Regions from separate parts of the Pseudoalteromonas sp. CnMc7-15 genome, predicted to be linked through region 1. Evidence: predicted binding sites of a transcription regulator. Region 1 holds the regulator's gene; the other holds the start of a gene.
The links. The regulator sigma-54, encoded in region 1, starts transcription at its own class of promoters, with help from an activator protein. The targets are predictions, from matches to a motif close to GTTGGCACGNNNNTNGNNT.

Region 1 (7,035 bases):
GCACTGATTTGGTTAATTATCGGGATGGCGATGCTGCCCATCAGTTCGCATTTTATTGTCGACTCAGCAGTGGATATAGCCCAGTATTTTGGCCTTTCTGATTTAGTCATTGGGCTTACCATCATCGCCATTGGCACTAGTTTACCGGAACTTGCTGCTTGTGTGGCTGGGGTGCTGAAAAATGAAGACGACTTAGCACTGGGCAACATTGTCGGCTCGAATCTATTTAATATTCTCGCTGTCCTATCCATCGCCGGTATTTTAAACCCATCGGTTATCGACCCCTCCGCCGCTAACCGTGATGCATTAATTATGATTGCGGCAACGGTGGTGCTTATTGCCATGAGTTTGAACTTTCGTGGCGCGCGGCGTATCAACAGAATCGAGGGCGGCTTTTTACTAGTCGCATTTTTTGCCTACCAAGGATATATTTTTAGTCAGTTAGCCTAGAGTAATAGTATGAGCCAAAGCTTTATTGCCACCGCACAACGGGTTTTAGAAATAGAACAAACCGCTTTGCAGGAGTTACATCAGTATTTAGACGCACAATTTATTCAAGCGTGCGAGATGATCATGGCTTGTAGCGGCCGAGTCATCGTTATTGGCATGGGTAAATCAGGACATGTTGGTAATAAAATTGCCGCGACCCTAGCAAGTACCGGCACTCCAGCGTTTTTTGTGCACCCAGGTGAGGCCAGCCATGGTGATTTAGGCATGATCACTGAAAATGACATCGTTATGCTCATTTCTAACTCTGGCGAAACGCACGAAATTGTGAGCATTATTCCGGTAATTAAACGTATTGGCGCGCCCATGATTGCCATGACCGGCAATCCTCAATCAAGTATGGCGACCTTAGCTGATGCCCATATTTGCATTAAAGTATCGCAAGAAGCTTGCCCACTGGGTTTAGCCCCCACCGCAAGCACGACCGCAACCTTGGCAATGGGCGATGCACTCGCTGTTGCTTTATTAGAAGCCAAAGGCTTTACCGCCGATGACTTTGCCCTCTCCCACCCCGGCGGTAGCTTAGGTAAACGTTTATTACTGACCTTGAATGATGTTATGCATAGCGGCGATGACGTGCCACGCAGTCACCAATCACAAAGCATTAAAGAAGCCTTGTTAGAAATCTCAAGCAAAGGCTTAGGAATGACCGCTGTTGTCGATGATAATGAGCGACTGGTAGGGCTATTTACCGATGGCGATTTACGCCGTGTATTGGAGCAGCGAGTGGATATTCACAACACCGCGCTGATTGAAGTAATGACTCCAAACTGCACCACAGCCGATGCTCATATGCTGGCGGCGGAAGCACTGAAAATTATGGAGCAAAAACGCATTAATGGACTCATTGTGACCGATCACGAGCAACGTCCCATTGGCGCGCTGAATACGCAAGACTTATTGCGCGCGGGGGTGATTTAGTGTTGTTTTCAGAATTATACCAAGCCATAGACGAAGGCGCATGGCAACGTGCACAGCGCACTCGATTGTTAATTTGCGATATTGATGGCGTGTTTTCAGATGGCCGTATTTATTTAGGCAATCAAGGCGAGGAATTAAAGGCCTTTAATACCAAAGATGGGTTCGGCATTAAAGCGTTGCTCAATGCGGGTGTTGAAGTTGCTGTTATCACCGGGCGACAATCACAGATAGTACAAACGCGAATGCAAAGCCTGGGTGTCCCCCACATTTATCAAGGTAAAGAGAATAAGCTCGAAGCCTATGCACAGTTAAAACGCACATTAAACCTAAGCGATGAGCAAATAGCCTACATTGGTGATGATGGCCCTGATTTACCGGTGATGGAGCAAGTCGGGTTCGCCGTAGCGGTTAACGACGCTCACCCACTGGTTAAGCGAATAGCCCATTACAGTACCTTGCTACCAGGGGGTTTTGGTGCTGTGCGTGAGCTCACAGATTTGCTGATGCTGGCCCAAGGACACAGCCTGGGAACACAGGGAAGTAGCACATGAACGCAGCGAGAGCGCTCATATCACTGCTATTTATCGTCGCGATGGCGTGGCTTTGGTACCCTTATTTTATGAAGTCGACAGATGATGGTGTCGCTCAGCAAGACCATATTGCCACACCCGACTATATCGCAACTGGGCTAAGTCAGACTAGTTATAACGATCAGGGTGAGTTAAGCCACACCGTTTATGCTGAGGAAATGGAGCTGTATCAAGAGCTCGGGTTTACACATTTCACCAAGCCGGTATTTACCTTATATGGTGAAACAGAAAATTGGCAGGTAAACGCCGATGAAGCGACTTTATACAACAACAACATTTTGATCTTGGAAAATAACGTCACCGCCACCAACTTAAAAGAAGGGGCGATGATTGAGAAGGTCAGCGCTGAGGCCATTCAAGTTGATATAGATAGCCAGCGCATGGAGTCCGAGCAGGCTGTAGTATTAAGTGGCCCGAATATGAAGATCACCGGGCAAGGCTTGAAAGCAGACCTCAATACAGAGATAGTTGAATTAACAGAACATACGCGAACAATATATTATGACCAATAAAATCAGTGCATTAATTACATCCATCGCAATTGGCTTGTGCTCTGCCAGCGCTACTGCTGAGCAAATCACCGCCAAGGAAGTGTTAATTGATGCCGACAAACAACAAGCACTGATCAAAGAAAATATCACTATTTTTGATAAGAACGTGCATATTGTTCACGGCAAACGGGAAATAAAAGCTGACCGCCTTGAGGCTCACCGTCGTCCAGAATTGGGTGATAACAAGCAATTGCTCGTAGCCACCGGCTCACCAGCTGTGTACACCGAAGTGATGGAAGATGGCACCGAGATTTCTGCACAGGCGCTGGAAATTCGTTATGACGTCGCCTCTGAGACCCTTAAAATTCAAGGTGATGCTAAGATTGCCATGGCCGACCAGCATATCGTTGCCGAAACCATAAGCTATGATATTGCCAAACAGCTGATCACCGCCGAAAAAGATGAAAACTCCAGCACACGAGTGCGCACAACATTAACACCACAAAGTGACGATACGCCGGAGAAAGAGCAATAATGGCGACTCTTAAAGCACAAAAATTAGCGAAAAGCTATAAAGGCCGGGAGGTCGTCAAAAGTGTGGGCTTAGAAGTACAAGCAGGTAGTATCGTCGGCTTGCTCGGCCCTAATGGAGCCGGTAAGACAACTACTTTTTACATGATAGTTGGCTTAGTACCCAGTGATAAAGGCACCATCAGTATTGATGATGAGGATATCACCTTGATGCCGATGCACTCTCGTGCGCGCTTAGGTATTGGTTATTTACCGCAGGAATCATCTATTTTTCGAAAGCTGACAGTTTTTCAAAATTTGATGGCCATCCTAGAAACCCGCAAGGGCTTAAGCAAAGCAGAGCGTGAAAGCGAGCTTGAGGGCCTACTTGATGAGTTTAATATACAGCACATTCGAGACTCACAAGGAATGGCGTTATCTGGTGGCGAACGTCGCCGGGTAGAAATAGCGCGAGCATTGGCGGCAAACCCCAAGTTTATCTTGTTGGATGAACCTTTTGCTGGTGTCGACCCTATTTCAGTGTTAGATATAAAGAAAATCATAGAGCATCTGCGCAATCGTGGCATTGGTGTATTAATCACCGACCACAATGTGCGAGAGACCCTAGACGTATGTGAAACCGCATACATTGTTTCCCATGGCGAGCTCATTGCTTCTGGCACTCCAGAGCAAGTTCTTGCCGATCAAACGGTTCGCGACGTCTATTTGGGTGAGCAGTTTAGATTATAACGATTAAAGGATTGTTAGAGATACATGAGGCAATCATTACAGCTGCGCCTAGGCCAGCAATTAACAATGACCCCACAATTGCAGCAAGCGATTCGCCTGTTGCAGCTCAGTACTTTGGATCTCCAACAAGAAATTCAAGAGGCGTTGGACGCCAACCCATTACTTGAAGTTGAAGAAGACAATTACGCCGACAATAACGACAACCAAGAGCAAAAAGAGTCGACGTCCGACAACCAAAATAACGATACCGCCGAGACGGCCAGCGCCAGTAAGGATGAAGTTGAAAGTGCTGATGCCATGAACAACGAGTCCATCAGTGAAGACTTGCCCATGGATGTGTCTTGGGATGAGTATATTAGTGCGGCTCCCGTTGCCTCCTCTGGGCCTATGCCAGAAGATGAGTCTATCTACCAAGGCGAAACCACCGAGTCGTTACACGATTATTTAATGTGGCAGCTGCAATTAACACCTTTTAGTGCCACCGACGAGGCCATCGCCACAGCCATCATTGAAGCCATCAATGACAACGGCATTTTAACAGTCAGTTGTGAAGATCTGCTGGAAAGCTTGAATCATGATGAACAAGACGATGGTATCGAGCTCGATGAAATTGAAGCCGTTCTTAAGCGTATCCAACTCTTTGATCCAGTAGGAATTGGTGCGCGTTCTTTACAAGAGTGCTTGTTGATCCAGCTCAAGCAATTTGACCCACAAACCCCTTGGCTTGAAGAGACCAAAGAGGTAGTTTGTAACTATATTGATTTGCTTGGTAGTCGTGACTATCGCACCTTGATGAAAAAGACTAAGCTTAAAGAAGCGCAGTTAAAAGAGGTGATGACACTGATACACAGTTTAAATCCGACTCCTGCAGCCACGATTGTGCGAGAGCAGTCAGAGTATGTGATTCCAGATGTATCAGTGAAGAAAGTTAAAGGCCGCTGGGTGGTTGAATTAAACCCAGATAGTATGCCTAAGATCCGCGTTAACGATCACTATGCATCAATGTCGCGAAGCTGTAAGTCGCAAAGTGATAGTCAATTTATTCGCTCGCATTTACAAGAAGCGAAATGGTTTATAAAGAGCTTGGAACAACGCAATGATACGCTACTTAAAGTAACTAATTGCATTGTTCAACAACAACAGGCATTCTTTGAACATGGTGAAGAGGCAATGAAGCCAATGGTGCTTAATGACGTTGCCGAAATGGTGGAAATGCATGAGTCAACGATTTCCCGTGTGACCACCCAAAAGTATATGCATACACCACGGGGTATTTTTGAGCTGAAGTACTTTTTCTCCAGCCATGTTACAACCGAAAACGGAGGTGAATGCTCGTCCACAGCGATTCGAGCATTGATCAAAAAGCTAGTAGCTGCGGAGAATCCTGCTAAACCGTTGAGTGATAGCAAGATTGCCGACGTACTAGCCGAGCAAGGAATTAAAGTGGCTCGGCGCACGATTGCTAAATATCGTGAATCGCTAGCCATTCCACCGTCAAATCAGCGTAAAAGTTTGATATAGACGTTAGACAAGAAGGAAAATGCTTATGCAATTAAATCTTACCGGTCGTCACGTAGAAATCACTGATTCTCTTCGCAACTATGTGAATAGCAAATTTGCAAAATTAGAGCGTCACTTTGACCATATAAATAATGTGCATGTCATTCTTGATATTGAAAAACTAACACAAAAAGCAGAAGCTACTCTTCACGTTAACGGTGGTGAACTGTTCGCAACCGCAGAGCACCAGGATATGTATGCGGCGATCGACGGCTTAATTGATAAGCTCGACCGTCAAGTGATTAAACATAAAGAGAAATTATCTCGTCACTAACATGAACCTAGATTCACTCTTTACCAAGGACTGCAGCAAAGCTGCGGTCCTTTTTAATAGCAAAAAAAGAATGCTGGAGTACCTCTCTCAGGTGGCTCATCAGCACAGTCCTCACCTCAGCGAGCAATCGGTACTTGATGCTTTGCTAACCCGCGAAAAGCTGGGCAGTACTGGCATCGGCAAAGGCGTTGCTATTCCACATGGCCGTCTCGATGGTATCGACAGTACGATTGCCATTGTTGTAACCAATCGCGAAGCCATTAACTTTGATGCCATTGATAACCGTCCAGTGGATATCTTTGTCGCACTTTTAGTGCCGGCTAATGAGACTGAACAACACCTGAAGACCTTAGCGACAATTGCTGATAAACTAAAAGACAAACAACTGTGTAAACAACTGCGCTCAGCCAGCAGCGATCAAGAGCTTTATCAATTGATCGCCGACTAATGCGCGCCGTATTAGTTCATGGTGTGGTTTAAATGTGCGTCTTGGGGTAAAACAAGGAGTTGTCGGATGGAACTTATCATTGTCAGTGGTCGCTCGGGTTCTGGAAAATCAGTCGCGTTACGGGTGCTCGAAGACCTTGGGTACTACTGCGTAGATAACATCCCGGTTATTTTACTCCCCTCTTTGGTGCGCAGTGTTTCGGCAAATTATGACAAAATTGCCGTCAGTATCGACGTGCGCAATTTGCCCAAAGAACAGCATGAATTTAACGACATTCTCGCTTACCTGCCTGAGTTTGCTAAGCCTTCGCTGTTTTACCTTGATAGTGACGAACAAACGTTGATTAAGCGTTTCTCTGAAACTCGTCGACTACACCCCTTATCCATGCAAAATATGACGTTGGATGTCGCTATTCGTGAAGAGAAGCAGCTTCTTGATGTACTCATCTCCCACGCCGACTTTATTATTGATACAACTGAGCTCAGTGTTCACCAGCTGGCGGAGATGATCCGTGAAAAAGTGCTGGGTAAAAAAGACAAGCAATTACTGATCACTTTTGAGTCTTTTGGGTTTAAACATGGCATTCCAAAAAATGCTGATTATGTGTTTGATGTGCGGTTTCTCCCCAATCCCCATTGGGAACCTGAACTAAAGGCGCTCACAGGGTTAGACCAACCCGTTCAAGATTATCTAGCCAGTCACTCAATCGTGCAAAAGTTCACTTGGCAGATCCAAACTTTTGTTCAAACTTGGTTACCCCACCTAGAGCGTAATAACCGTAGTTATTTAACCATTGCTATTGGCTGTACAGGGGGTCAACACCGCTCAGTGTACCTTGCCCAAACTTTGGGAGAGCGCTTTTTAGATACTTATCCGAACGTGAAAATTCGCCATCGAGAGCAGGAAAAATAGTGATGGTTGAAGGTACTTTTATTATTCAAAACAAGTTAGGCCTACATGCTCGTGCAGCCTCACAATTGGCGC
Region 2 (7,035 bases), 190 kb from region 1:
AACATTAAGCCTTGGTCACCTGCACCTTGCTCTTCTGGACGAGCGCGGTCAACACCTTGATTAATATCAGGAGACTGCTTACCAATGGTGTTTAGAATTGCACATGAGTCGGCATCAAAGCCCATATCGGAATGGGTGTAGCCGATTTCGCGCACGGTTTTGCGCGTTAACTCTTCGATGTCGACCCAAGCACTGGTTGTGACTTCACCACCCACCATCACCATACCGGTCTTCACATAGGTTTCGCAGGCTACACGGGCATGGGGATCTTGCGCCAAAATAGCATCGAGTACCGCATCAGAAATTTGGTCAGCGATTTTATCCGGGTGTCCTTCAGACACAGACTCAGAAGTAAATAAATGTTTTGCCATAAGTTTCTGCTCACAAGTATCGCGCTTCCCAAGATCATACCAGCCACTGGGTTGAGCGCAGCATAAATTAAGGCGCGTATTCTAGCTAAATCACAGGTGATTTCCTAGCTTTTTACGCCTAGACGTCTAAATAAAATTGATTGTATAGCGGTCTTTTGACCTTTATTGCTTGGTGTTTTTGTACTCTTTTAGTTATCAGTATTTTTATTCGTTATGAGTAATTCTAAAGTTACTCGTTCGATGCCCAATTTTTAATTGCAGGGGGCAGATGAATAAGTAAGAATGGGCTTTCGTCTTATTCTTTACCCGCGCCAGCATGAGCGCGAGTGAAGCCCCAGCGCAAATACATTTAAAGGTAGGAGAATTCATGCCATCACGCAAAGAACTTGCAAACGCCATTCGCGTGCTTTCCATGGACGCGGTTCAACAAGCTAAATCAGGTCATCCGGGTGCCCCGATGGGCATGGCCGATATCGCCGAAGTACTGTGGCGCGATTATCTTAAGCATAACCCGAGCAACCCTAACTGGGCTGACCGTGACCGATTTATTCTCTCAAATGGCCACGGTTCAATGCTGATTTATTCGCTTTTACACTTAAGCGGCTATGATCTTCCTATTGAGGAAATTAAAAACTTCCGTCAGCTTCATTCAAAAACTCCGGGCCACCCTGAATACGGTTACGCTCCGGGTATTGAGACTACTACGGGCCCGCTTGGACAGGGGATCACCAATGCGGTAGGCATGGCAATCGCGGAGAAAGCCCTTGCTGCTCAATTTAATCGCGCTGGCCATGAAATTGTTGATCACTATACTTACGCTTTTATGGGCGACGGCTGCTTGATGGAAGGGATTTCTCACGAGGCGTGTTCGCTTGCAGGAACTCTAGGCCTTGGTAAGTTGATTGCGTTTTGGGACGACAATGGTATTTCTATTGATGGTGAGGTAGAAGGCTGGTTTAGTGACGACACTCCCGCGCGTTTTGAGTCTTACGGCTGGCACGTGGTGCGTAATGTTGATGGCCACGATAGCGAGGCTATTCGCGCTGCTATTGATGAAGGCCGCGCCCAAGGTGACAAGCCAACGCTTATCTGTTGTAAAACAGTGATCGGTTACGGCTCTCCTAATAAATCAGGAAGCCATGATTGCCACGGTGCGCCGTTGGGTGATGATGAAATTAAAGCTGCGCGCGAGTTCTTGGGTTGGTCTCATGACGCCTTTGCGATTCCTGATGATATCTATCAACAGTGGGATGCTAAAGAGAAGGGCACACAAGCAGAGCAGAGTTGGCAGGATAAGTTTGCGGCATACAAGGCGGCATACCCTGAGCTTGCTGCTGAGTTTGAACGTCGCCAAAATGGTGAATTGCCTGCTGACTGGGCTGAGAAGTCGCAAGCCTATATTGAGCAGTTACAAGCAAACCCTGATAGCCCAGCAACACGTAAGGCATCGCAAAATGCCTTGAATACCTTTGGCCCCATGCTACCCGAGTTTATGGGCGGCTCAGCCGATTTGGCCGGATCGAACTTAACTATTTGGAGTGGTTCAAAAGGCCTTAGTAAAGACGACGCGTCAGGTAACTATATTTTCTATGGGGTGCGTGAATTTGGCATGTCCGCCATTATGAATGGCATTGCCCTGCACAAAGGTTTCATTCCTTACGGTGCAACCTTTTTGATGTTTATGGAGTATGCACGCAATGCGGTGCGCATGGCTGCACTAATGAAGACGCCTAGCATCTTTGTTTATACCCACGATTCCATCGGCCTGGGTGAAGATGGACCGACTCACCAACCGGTTGAACAGATGGCGAGCCTGCGTTACACGCCGAATCTAGTGAATTGGCGTCCATGTGACCAAGTTGAGTCAGCCATTGCGTGGCAGCAAGCGATAGAGCGCAAAGATGGGCCAACGTCGCTGGTCTTTACGCGTCAAGGTCTTGCTCAGCAAGCACGTGATGCGCAGCAGCTTGCTGATGTGAAAAAAGGTGGGTATGTATTAACCTGTGATGGCGAGCCAGAAGTTATCCTGATTGCCACAGGCTCGGAAGTACAACTTGCTATGGATGCAGCTTCTGAGCTTCGCGCTCAAGGTCGTCAGGTACGCGTGGTGTCTATGCCATCGACGGACTTGTTCGATCAACAAGACGCACAGTACAAAGAAAGTGTCCTACCCAGCAGTGTGACTCGCCGTGTCGCCGTAGAGGCAGGCATTGCCGACTTCTGGTACAAGTATGTTGGTTTGAATGGCAAAGTTATCGGCATGACGAGCTTTGGTGAATCAGCGCCAGCGGGCGAATTGTTTAAGCACTTTGGCTTCACCGTGGACAATGTGGTTGCGGCGGCCAACAGTCAGTTTTAAATAATTAGAGACGTAAAAAACCCGCGAACTTCGCGGGTTTTTTGTTTGAAGATAAGCCTGTATTAGCAGTTTGTTTCTTCTGCACCGGCGTTTTCTTTAACATTTTCACACGCGTCTTCGACCGCGTTTTGAGTGTCAGTGATCGCCTCATCAATCTTTTCACCTGCCTCTTCGGCACCGCCACTGTCTTCACAGCCCATAGCGAATACTGCGGCAAATAATGTAGCGATAAATGCTTTTGTTGCTGAATGATTAAACATAGAACTCTCCTTGAATATTAACTCTTTAAATCTGGATTCAAAAAACGTGTTTTGGTTGCGGTCGCGGGTTTCATCCCATCTGTGACCGCTTGTGCTGTAAAATTAATAACTACCTTGGCGCTTTACCACGAATGGCGCCAGCAACAAGGGAGATAACCAGCAGTACCAAGAACACAAAGAAAATAATTTTAGCGATGCCAGCGGCTGCGCCAGCAATGCCACCGAAACCTAAAAGTGCTGCGACCAAAGCGATAACTAAAAATGCAATTGACCAACCTAACATAATGTACCCTCCATAGATTTGCGTTTCGGAATATACGTTGCTAAGTCCATGCCAACTTTTAAGGTGTTGATTTTAATGGATTTGTTATTTTTTGTGGACTAGGGGAAAAGAAAAGCTTTCACTGTTTGTGTAAAAGATACAGATTAATTTTATGTTCATAGAACAAGCACTTGGGCAGGTGCTGAATACGGAGGAGGTGGTTTATCGGCACCAGAACTCAGTCATCAGCAGCCATGCCACCTATGATTGTTCTAGAGGCCTCTACTCTTCCTCGGTTACACTTTTTTTATCGGCCTGAGCAAGTCGAATTGTGCGCTGCTGCACTAGCTGAGATAAAGGCACAAGTTGGAAACCTTCACCCTCGAGTTCTTGCAATGCCTGTTGCAAGAACGCAAACGTTTCGGGGTAGGGGTGAGCAATTGCAACTGCGTAGTCATACTTATCAGCGAGAGTCTTTAACTGCTCAAAGCGATAACGTAGTTGCTGCTCGGTGGTAATATTGTCGAGAAAAACATGGCGAGCAATATTGCTGACACCGTATAGCCCGGCAATTGTTTGCGCTTTTGAATTGGGAGTTGTTTTACTGTCGAGAAAAAACAAATCCTGCTCTTTTAGCACTTCCATAGTCCAGCTCATCGGCGCATTTTGCTGTGTTAGCAGCGAGCCCATGTGATTATTGACGCCGCGCGCATTGGGTAGGCTGGCTAATGCCTTGCGTAACTCGTGTTGGAAAGCTTCTTTTGACATATCCACTGTCAGCCCCCCAGGCCCTAAGGCTTTACCGTTTATAGCTTGCATAGGGGCATGCAAAAGCACCTCCTTATCTAAGGCCCCTGCCTGTTGAGCAAAGTGAGCGGCGTAAGGAGTAAAAGGGAGCACCGAATAGGTCACAGCGCCAGGCAAGTGCAAGGCAGCCATGTCGTTACGATGATAGCCGATGTCATCAATGACAATAGCGATTTGCTTCGCATGTACTGGTGATAAGAGCACCAGCACACACAACGTAGTCCATATTAAAAAGCGCACAATGTGTTTTTATCTTTGTTGATGATTAGTGTGCAGGCCCGTGCTTAAAGCCGAGCCTGCGTTTTTATTGTTCTAATAGTTGCTGAGCTTTTAGTAATTGTTTATCAAGCAGTGCGGTTAAGTTTTTATGCGCACTTTGCCCCTCAGCTAAGCTGATTATAACTTCTTTATTTGATTGCGAAAGGGCAGGTTGCAATATCGGCACATCAGGTACGATGCCAGTCCCCTCAATGGACACGCCAGAGGGGGTATAGTACTTCGCTGTGGTCAGCTTCAAAGCACTGCGGCCATCGCCTAAGGGGATCAATGACTGCACTGACCCTTTACCATAGGAGCGAGTCCCTACCACGGTTGCCCGGTCATTATCCTTGAGCGCACCGGCAACAATTTCTGCAGCAGAAGCAGAGCCCTCATTGATCAGCACGACCATGGGGGCGCCTTGAATTATGTCCCCTGCTTTCGCTTCAAAGCGTTGATTAGCCTCCACAAAGCGACCTCGAGTAGAGACGATAACGCCTTGAGACAAAAATAAATCGGCAATGGCAATGGCACTGTCGAGGGTACCGCCTGGGTTGTCACGCAGGTCAACAAGCAAACCGTTGAGTGTGGCGCCGTTGGCGTTTTGCATCATGGTGATGTGACGCGCGACATCATGAAAACTATGATTGTTGAAGCTATTAATACGTAAGTAGCCCATACCATTGGCCTTGAGCTCACTGGCGACGCTTTCAATGTGGATAGGCTGACGGGTAAGCTGAAAGTCGAGGCGTTGTGAGTGGCCTGCGCGAGCAACGGCTAAATGCACTTGCCCATCTTCACGACTGCTGATCAGAGCAGAGACTTCTTCTAAGGTAGTGTTATTCACCTTAGTGCCATTGATAGAGACGATAACATCACCACGCTGTAAGCCAGCGGCCCGAGCGGGTGAGTTGGGTAGAGCGGAAATCACCACTACATGCTTATCGCGCTGTTCTACCTCGATACCCAAGCCCTTGTATTGGCCATTGGTGACATCGAATAATCGTTTTAACTCTTGCTCATCAAGGAACTCGCTATATGGGTCAAGCTCTTGTAATAAACTGCTGAGTACATGTTGGTCTAACTTGTCGCGATCCACTTCTTCAACGTAGTAGTTGTTGATGTGGAAAAGCACTTCATCGAGTTGGCTGTCCTTTGCCAATGAAGCAGGCGCTAGTACCACTAAGGCTAAAAAACTGAGCCCTAGTAACAAGCGCTTGTATAGGTAAGTTGTGAATACAAACATCGGCTGCCCCCTTGAGGTGCAGCCTCTATTCAATTAGGAGGATTTGCACCATGTCGTTGGGTTAACGGCACGTCCTTTGTGGCGTATTTCAAAGTATAGACCAGGATCAATTTGACCGCCGCTCTGGCCTACTAAAGCGATTGTTTCGCCTTTATAAACCGGATCGCCCACTTCTTTGAGTAGTGCTTGAGCGTGGCCATACAGGCTCATATAACCCTTGCCGTGATCGACCACCATGACCCAACCAAAACCTCTTAGCCAGTCAGCAAAGACCACTTGGCCATCCTCTATACTGGTTATACTGCTCCCTTCACTGGCTGCGATCACCACCCCTTTCCAATTGAACCCTTGGCGTTTACGGGTGCCAAAGCGGTGGGTAAGCTTACCCCGTGTCGGCCAAGTTAATTTTCCTTTACTGCTACCCAGACCTAACATAGCTACTTGGCGGTCTTTACTGCGCTCTAGCTCCGCTAGGGTATCCAGTAAGGTCTGCTCATTATCTTTTAAATACGCTATTGAGCTTTGCAGTTGATTTAATCTACCTTGTAGCTCTTGGACCTGAGATTGTCGTTGTGCTTTAGCGGCAACTAATTGCTGTTGCTGCTGTTGTTCTTGCTCGCGTAGCTTCGCCAGTTGTTGTCTGTTTTGTTGCAGCGCTGCTTGGTTTTGCGCTATTTCGCGCATTGTTTGTTGTAACGCTTCAAGCTGTTGCAAACGGGCTTTGTTGAAATAGTCGTAATAGCTAATGGTGCGCTCTAGCTTGGCTGTGTCTTGTTGGTTTAACAGCATCTTTGAATAATCGTGCCCACCCACCATGTAGGCGCTCTTTACTTGGGCTGCAAGAACTTTATCAAGCTTTTTACGACGCGACTCCAGCTGTTCAGCCTGTTGTTGTAACTTTTGGTGTTGCCGTTCGTTGTCTGCGAGTTTGTTATCGAGCGCACGTAACTCCTTCGCATTTGCAGCGATAGCTTGCTCTGAGTTCTTGAGTTGGCTCTGTAACTTATCCAGCGAGCGTTGCTGCTGCTGATAATTTTGTTGGCTCTTTTTTAATTCTTGTTGGACTTCGGTTAAGTCTTGCTTGGTACGGTTCTCGTTAGCAAAACTATTGAAGCTTAGGAACGCCAAAAGTGCCGCGCACAGCAGCGACACCTTTTGACGTTTGTGACTCAATAAAACCATCGGCATCGAGATTACTTAAGACGCATGATGGGTGAACCAGTCATTTCTTCTGGCTGCTCCATGCCCAGTAGATGCAACATAGTGGGAGCTACGTCACTGAGCGTTTTGCCATCAATAGCTTGAGCATCACGGCCAACGTAAATGAATGGCACAGGCTCGCTGGTGTGAGCGGTATGCGCTTGACCAGTCTGTGGATTTACCATTTGCTCGGCATTACCGTGATCGGCGGTAATTAAGGCCTCGCCACCGACTTGCTCTAACGCTTCCACCACGCGGCCAATGCAGCTATC

Region 2: a site for sigma-54 is predicted at 3,311-3,329, ahead of MHM95_RS13080 (DUF1328 family protein). Genes of this name have one in related genera too.

What each region holds. Positions count from the first base shown of each region.
Region 1 is NZ_JAKRFT010000005.1:303,760-310,794, forward strand. Features, by position in the region: gene MHM95_RS14040 (calcium/sodium antiporter) at 1-450, shown strand, start outside; gene MHM95_RS14045 (KpsF/GutQ family sugar-phosphate isomerase) at 460-1,428, shown strand; gene kdsC (3-deoxy-manno-octulosonate-8-phosphatase KdsC) at 1,428-1,979, shown strand; gene lptC (LPS export ABC transporter periplasmic protein LptC) at 1,976-2,530, shown strand; gene lptA (lipopolysaccharide transport periplasmic protein LptA) at 2,520-3,044, shown strand; gene lptB (LPS export ABC transporter ATP-binding protein) at 3,044-3,769, shown strand; gene MHM95_RS14070 (RNA polymerase factor sigma-54) at 3,794-5,290, shown strand; gene hpf (ribosome hibernation promoting factor) at 5,316-5,603, shown strand; gene ptsN (PTS IIA-like nitrogen regulatory protein PtsN) at 5,605-6,051, shown strand; gene rapZ (RNase adapter RapZ) at 6,118-6,963, shown strand; gene MHM95_RS14090 (HPr family phosphocarrier protein) at 6,963-7,035, shown strand, end outside.
Region 2 is NZ_JAKRFT010000005.1:109,566-116,600, reverse strand. Features, by position in the region: gene metK (methionine adenosyltransferase) at 1-371, opposite strand, end outside; gene tkt (transketolase) at 739-2,730, shown strand; gene MHM95_RS13085 (hypothetical protein) at 2,793-2,990, opposite strand; gene MHM95_RS13080 (DUF1328 family protein) at 3,100-3,273, opposite strand; gene MHM95_RS13075 (divergent polysaccharide deacetylase family protein) at 3,535-4,299, opposite strand; gene MHM95_RS13070 (S41 family peptidase) at 4,364-5,563, opposite strand; gene MHM95_RS13065 (peptidoglycan DD-metalloendopeptidase family protein) at 5,597-6,751, opposite strand; gene gpmM (2,3-bisphosphoglycerate-independent phosphoglycerate mutase) at 6,757-7,035, opposite strand, start outside.